2 linked regions of the Sandaracinus amylolyticus genome follow. The protein of the gene in region 2 interacts with the protein of the main gene of each other region in a pairwise test. Links are inferred from orthologs where the notes say so. Each region holds a gene or a part of one and is shown on either strand. Other genes may lie near its edges.

Region 1 (3,637 bases), 190 kb from region 2 along the record:
ACCACGCTCGCCGAGCTGCTCCTCGAGCTGCGCGACCAGGCGGTCCGCGACGCCCACGAGGTTCGCCTCGTAGCGGAAGTCGCTCTCGGGACCGAAGCGCACGACGTCGCCACGGAGGCTCACGCCCGACGCCTCGAGCGCGCTGCGGATCTGCGCCGGGTCACCCGACGCGCCGAGGCGCACCGACACCTTGTCGCCACCGGGCGAGACACGCAGCGCGATCACCTCTGTGTCGCCCAGCGCGTTGCCGAGCTCGGTGCGGATCCGCTCTTCGATGTCCGCGGGGAGCGCCGAGACCTCGCGCACGCGAACGATGTACTCGTTCGCAGCGCCCTGGACCGCGATCACGTCGGGGCTCTCGTACTCGAGGCCCTCGAGCGTCTCGCGCAGCTCGGCGGTCGAGATGTCGCCGCGGAAGCGCAGCTGGACCTCGGTGCCACCGGTGAAGTCGATGCCGAAGTTGGGCCCCGGCCAGAAGAGCGAGAGCACGCTGAGGAGGACGAGGATCGACGACGTGGCCACCGCGGCGGTGCGGTAGCGCATGAAGTCGAACACACGACCGGGCTTGATGAACTCCATCTCTCTGTCACCCCACCGGAAGCCGGCGGACCTTCAGCCCGCGAACGACCCAGTCGAACACGACCTTCGAGCAGAACACGCCGGTGAAGAGCGACGTGACGATGCCGATCATCAGAGTCACGGCGAAGCCGCGGATCGGGCCGGTGCCGTACTGATAGAGGACGACGCCCGCGATGAACGTCGTGAGCTGGCTGTCGAAGATCGACGTGAACGCGCGCTGATAGCCGAGCTCGACCGCGGAGCGCGGCGACTTGCCGAGGCGCATCTCGTCGCGGATGCGCTCGTTGATCAGCACGTTCGCGTCGACGGCCATACCGATCGTGAGCGCGATGCCCGCGATGCCGGGCATCGTCAACGTGGCCTCGAACGCGGCGAGCACCGCGAGCAGGAAGAGCACGTTGAGGAACACCGCGACGTCCGCGACCAGGCCGCCGACCTGGTAGTAGAACGCCATGAAGAGCAGGACGAGGAGCACGCCGAGGCCGGCTCCGATCGCGCCCTGCACGATCGAGTCGGCGCCGAGCGTCGGGCCGATCAGCTGCTCGTTCGCGGGGCGGATCGGCGCGGGGAGCGCGCCGGCGCGCAGCACGATCGTGAGCTGGTTCGCCTCGTTGAGGATCTGGTTGTAGTCGCGGAACCCGCCGAGCGTGATCTGCGCGCGGCCACCGCCGATGCGCTGCTGGATCACCGGCGCCGAAGCGACGCGGTCGTCGAGCACGATCGCCATGCGGCGCTTCACGTTCGCGCCGGTGAGGCGCTCGAACGCACGCGCGCCCGCGCCGTTGAAGACGATCGAGACGTACGGCTGGTTGTCCTGGGGATCGACGGCGACCGACGCGTCGTCGATCGCGTCACCCGTCAGCTCGGCGCGGTCGTAGAGGTAGTACGTGCGCCACGCCTCCTGGACCTCTTCGCCCTCTTCGACCTCGCCCTGATCGGCCTGGCCGATCGCGAGCTGGTGGTCCTCGGGGATCTGCCCCGAGTCGCGCAGCGAGAGGACGTACTGCTGGAGGCGGTCGCGCGAGCCCTCGCCCGACGCGGTGAGGTAGTAGACGATCTCCTGCGGGTTCTCTTCGCCCGCGGAGACGACCTCGCTCGCGCGCTCGATGCCCTCCGGGAGATCCTGCAGGCCCTGCACGAAGTCCGCGAGGTCGTCGACGACCTTGAACTCGAGGCGGGCGGTGCGCGCGATGATCTCGCGCATCTGCTGGAACTGCGCTTCGCTCGCGCCCGGCAGCTCGACGATGATGTCGGTGTCGCGCGTCATCACCGACGCCTCGCGCAGACCCATCTCGTCGATGCGGTTGCCGATCGTCTCGCGCGCCTGCTCGACCGCGGTCTCGCGAAGGCGCTCGAGGCTGTCGTCGCGCAGCTCGAGCGTGACGTTCGTCTCGGTGCGCTGCGCCTCGCGGAGATCGCCGAAGCTCGTGATCAGATCGCGATCGAGCTCCGCGACGTCCTCGGGGTTCGTGAACGTGACGCGGAAGCCCTGCTCGCCCGACGTCTGGACGCGCACGCGCTCCGCCGTCTCGTCGAGCTGCTCGCGCGTCGGCGGCTCGTTCTCCTCGCAGATCTCGAACTGCTGGCAGAGGCGTTCCACCACCTGCTGCGCGCGGAAGTCACGTCGATCCGCGACCGCCTCGTCGACCTCGACCTCGTACTGCAGGCGCAAGCCGCCGCGGATGTCGAGACCAGGCGCGATCTGGTGGGTGAACGTGCTCTTCACCCACTCCGGCGCAGGAATCCATGCGTCCACGCTCGGCCAGAGCGCGAGCCAAGCCGCCACGACGCACGTGACGACGAACCCCAAACGAAGGTACCAGCCCCTGTCCATGCCGCCTTCTTGCTGACTCGAAACGAGCCCTCGCTGCGATCGCCGACGCGCGGCGGATCAGCCGCGCGCCTCGTCGGGCTTCTTCGCGCCCTTGTCCTCGGTGGTCTTCGCGTCCTTCGTCTCCGTGCTCTCGCGCTTCTCGGGCTCGGGGCCGGCGATGTGCGAGCGGAGCACGTTGATGCGGACCTTGTCGGCGACCGCGAGGATCACCGTGTGCTCGTCGATGCTGATGATCTCGCCGAGGATGCCGCCCGTCGTGCGGACCTTCATCCCCTTGCGGAGCGACTTGAGCAGCGCCTCGGCCTCGTCGCGGCGCTTCTGCTCAGGCCGGATCATGAAGAAATAGGTGAAGAGCAGTACGGCGACCATGATGCCCGCCTGCATCATGCAGTACTGCGAGCCGCCACCGCCGCTACCGCCACCGGATCCACCCCCGGAGCCCGTCGCCGCAGGCTGGAGCCACAGGAGGAGCTGTACGAAGGAGAGGATCACCCGGACACCTCGACGACAGACCCACGTTGGGCCGCGTGTCTTCCCAGGAGGGCCACGGCATCTGCGCCGCGCCGGGCGCACGGACGCGCACGGGCCACCCCGGAGAGCGCGGGTTTGTACTGCGATGGGTGGAAACCGTCAACCACGTCCCTTCCGCGCCCATCGCGCTTGAAATCAGAGCCTGCCTGAGCCCACGCTCCGCCGCTCGATCGCGGGCCGGACGCGGTCTCGGGAGCCGGCGGACAGAGGTATGTCGAGCGAGCGCACTCCTTCTTCTCTCGAGCGAGGCCTCGCGCGGCTCGGTCGCGTCACGCACCGGCACCCGTGGGCGATCGTGCTCGTGCTCCTTGCATCGATGGTGCCCGCCGGTTGGCTGGCGTCGGGGCTGTCGATCCGATCGTCGTTCCTCGATCTCCTGCCCGAGGATCGGCCCGCCGTGCGCCAGCTGCACGACGTCCTCGATCGCGCGCAGGTCACGTCGAACGTCCTCGTCGCGATCGACAACGAGGACCCCGAGGCCGCGCGCCGCTTCGCGCAGGCGATGGCGGCGCGCCTCGCGAGCGAGCCGCTGGTGCGCGCCGTCGACGCGCGCTTCGACGTCGAGTTCTTCGAGGAGCGCCAGCTGCTGTTCGTAGAGGAGTCGGAGCTGCGCTCGATGGTCGATCGCGCGCAGGAGGCGATCGACGACGAGGTGATGCGCGAGTCGGGCTTCGATCTCGGGCTCGACGAGGA
Region 2 (3,120 bases):
CCTCGAACACCGCTTCCACGACCTCGGCGGCTTCCTTCTTCGAGAAGCCTCCGACGCGCTCGTAGACGCTGTCGATGATCTCGGCCTTGGTCATCAGAGCCCCCTCGATGCCGGGTATGCGATGCAACCACGGCAGGGAGTCGAATTCAAGGGCTCTGGATTCACAGTCGAATTCAGGAATCGATGGCGCGCGCACACGCCTCGATCCCCGCACCGTTGGCTGACAGCGGGATCAGTGCGCTGCTCAGGCGCGCAGCGCGCCGCCGAAGCGATCGGCGATCGCCTGGACGACCGCGGCGTGCACCTGCTCGACGCGCGCATCGGTGAGCGTCGCGTCGGGGTCGCGATAGGCGATGCGGAACGCGAGGCTCTTGCGCCCTTCGGGCACGGGCTTGCCGCGGTACACGTCGAAGAGCTCGGCGCGCTCGGCGAGCGGCGCGGCCTGCGAGATCGCGGCTATCACGTCCGCCGAGGTCGTGTCCTCGGGCACGACGACCGCGAGATCGCGGACCACGGCCGGGAAGCGCGGCAGCGGGCGCGCACGGGGCAGCCCGGCCGCCTTCGTGAGCGCGACGACCGCCTCGATGTCGAGAAGGCCGAACACCGGACGCCCCGTCGCGCCGAACGCCTCCGCGACGTCGGGGTGCACCTCGCCGAGCACGCCGACCGAGCGGCCACCCACGACGACGCGCGCGCTGCGCCGCGGGTGCAGCCACGGCGCGGTCTCCGCCAGGGACTCGTCGCGCACGGTCTCGCCGCTCAGGCCCACCGAGCGCAGGATCGCGAGCACCGCGCCCTTGCCATCCCAGAAGTCGAACGCGGTCTCGTCGCCGACCCAGAGCTCGCGCGGGCCGCTCAGGATCACCGCGAGCAGCGGGCGCTCGACCACGCGACGCGGCGTCTCCGGCGCGGGGTGGTAGGTGCGGCCGACCTCGAAGAGCAGCGCGCGCGGCGCCTGGTGCCGCTGCGCTCGAACGACGTCGGAGAGCAGCCCGGGGAGCATGGAGGTGCGCATCACCGAGCGCTCCTCGGAGAGCGGGTTGCTCAGCGCGACCACGTCGAGCGGCGCCTTCGCGAGCTCGAGATCGCGGCGCGAGCAGAACGCGAAGTTCACCGCCTCGAAGAGCCCCGCGGCCGCGGCGCCTTCGCGCAGCGCACGGACGATCGCGTAGCGGCGATCCCCCGCGTCGGCGCTCGGCGCCATCGACGCGAGCGCGCTCGGGATGTGGTCGTAGCCGCGCACGCGCGCGACCTCTTCGATGAGGTCCTCGGGGCGGCCGAGATCGGGACGGTGCGTCGGCGCGGTGACGCGCCAGCCGCCCTCTTCCGCGGGCGCGATCTCGCAGCCCACGCCCTCGAGCACGCGACGCACCTCGCTCGCGGGCACCGGCCCGCCGAGGAGCGACTCGACGTGGCCGGGGCGCAGGGAGATCGCGACGGGCGCGATGCGGCGCGCGTGCGCATCGGTCGCGCTCGGCGCGCTCGCCGCTTCGGCGACGGTGCCGAGCAGCTGTGCCGCGCGCCGCATGACGTGCTCGAGGCCGTTCGGATCGACGCCGCGCTCGAAGCGATGGCTCGCCTCGGTGTGCAGCCCGTGACGGCGGCTGGTGCGGCGCACCGACCGCGGATCGAAGTGCGCGACCTCGAGCAGCACGTTGCGCGTCTTCGCGCGCACACCGCTCGCTGCGCCGCCCATCACGCCCGCGAGCGCGACCGGGACCTCGGCGTCCGCGATCACGAGATCGTCGGTCGAGAGCGCGCGCTCGATGCCGTCGAGCGTGGTGAAGCGCTCGCCGTCGCGCGCGGTGCGCACGACGATCGCGGGCCCGCGCAGCGTGTCGAGATCGAACGCGTGGATCGGATGTCCGGTCTCGAAGAGCACCCAGTTCGTCACGTCGACGACGGCGTCGATCGAGCGCTGACCGAGCACGTGCAGCCGGTAGCGCATCCAGAACGGCGCGGGACGGACGTTCACGTGCTGGAGCACGAGGCCGAGGTAGCGCGAGCAGCGATCCGCATCGCGGATCGCGATCGGCACGTTGATCGGCGCGCCCGGCGCGGGCTGCACGAGGCTGAGCGTCTCGCCGGGGTGCTGCCGCGACGGATCGAGCACCGTGACCACCGGGCTGACGCTCTCCGCGGAGTCCACCGAGAGCAGCCGCTGCGGCGCGGGGGGCGCGCGGAGCACGAAGGGCTGCTCGAAGAGCATCGCGATCTCGCGCGCGAGCCCGAGGTGCCCGAGGCAGTCCGGCCGGTTCGGCGTGAGCGAGATCCCGAGGACGTGATCGCGCAGGTTGAGCGCGTCCACGACGGGCGCGCCCACGCGGCCCGAGCTCGCGCGCTCGAGCACGACGATCCCGTCGGAGTCCGCGCCGATCCCGAGCTCGGTCTCGCTGCACAGCATGCCGGACGAGCTCACGCCCGCGACCTCGCGCGCCGCGATCTCCATCCCGTTCGGCAGCTTCGCGCCGACCTCGGCGAGCAGCACCTTCGCGCCGGGCTCCGGCACGTTGGGCGCGCCGCAGACGACCTCGCGCTCTTCCTTGCCGTTCCAGACGCGGACGAGCGTGAGCTTGTCGCGCGAGGGATGCGGGCGCTTGCCTCGCACCTCCGCGACCACCACGCGATCGAGCCCCTCGCCGAACGCGGTGAGCGTCTCGACCTCGACGCCCGCGCGCGTCAGCCGCTCGGCCATCTCGCTCGGGCTCGCGTCCACGCCCGAGAGCTCGCGCAGCCACTGGTACGAAGCCTTCATCGATCCCTCGCGCCCTCGCGCGATCCCAGGCCGACCGGGCGAGAGCAAGCGGGGCCGGAGCCCCGCGCGCAGTGTGTTGGGGGTCCTTCGAGCTACAGCTGGCTGAGGAACCGGATGTCGTTCTCGTAGAGGAGCCGGATGTCGCCGACGTTGTGGCGGAGCATCGCGATGCGATCGATGCCCATGCCGAACGCGAAGCCCGTGACCTCCTTCGGGTCCCAGCCGCAGTGCTCGAAGACGACGGGATGGATCATCCCGCAGCCCAGCACCTCCAGCCATCCGGTGCTCTTGCACACGCGGCACGCGTCGGTGCGCGCGCGCTGCGCCTCGCTGCCCGGCTCGTCGTAGGGACGACAGATCGTGCA

The links. Proteins that work in one complex are often made in the same cells at the same time.
Region 1: the proteins of pheT (region 2) and secD interact in binary tests that used the Escherichia coli proteins (3 or more experiments, as listed by UniProt). The link is inferred for Sandaracinus amylolyticus from one-to-one orthologs.

What each region holds. Positions count from the first base shown.
Region 1 is NZ_CP011125.1:5,501,722-5,505,358, forward strand. Bases 1-2,982 are described here. They hold secD (protein translocase subunit SecD), read right to left. Parts: upstream 2,414-2,982; coding sequence 587-2,413; downstream 1-586. Other genes in these bases: secF (protein translocase subunit SecF), read right to left, coding at 1-579; yajC (preprotein translocase subunit YajC), read right to left, coding at 2,471-2,905. Outside these bases: DB32_RS23370 (efflux RND transporter permease subunit), read left to right, coding at 3,156-3,637. UniProt on the Escherichia coli protein: Part of the Sec protein translocase complex. Interacts with the SecYEG preprotein conducting channel. SecDF uses the proton motive force (PMF) to complete protein translocation after the ATP-dependent function of SecA.
Region 2 is NZ_CP011125.1:5,309,673-5,312,792, forward strand. It holds pheT (phenylalanine--tRNA ligase subunit beta), read right to left. Parts: upstream 2,756-3,120; coding sequence 245-2,755; downstream 1-244. Other genes in the region: DB32_RS22540 (integration host factor subunit alpha), read right to left, coding at 1-94; pheS (phenylalanine--tRNA ligase subunit alpha), read right to left, coding at 2,848-3,120.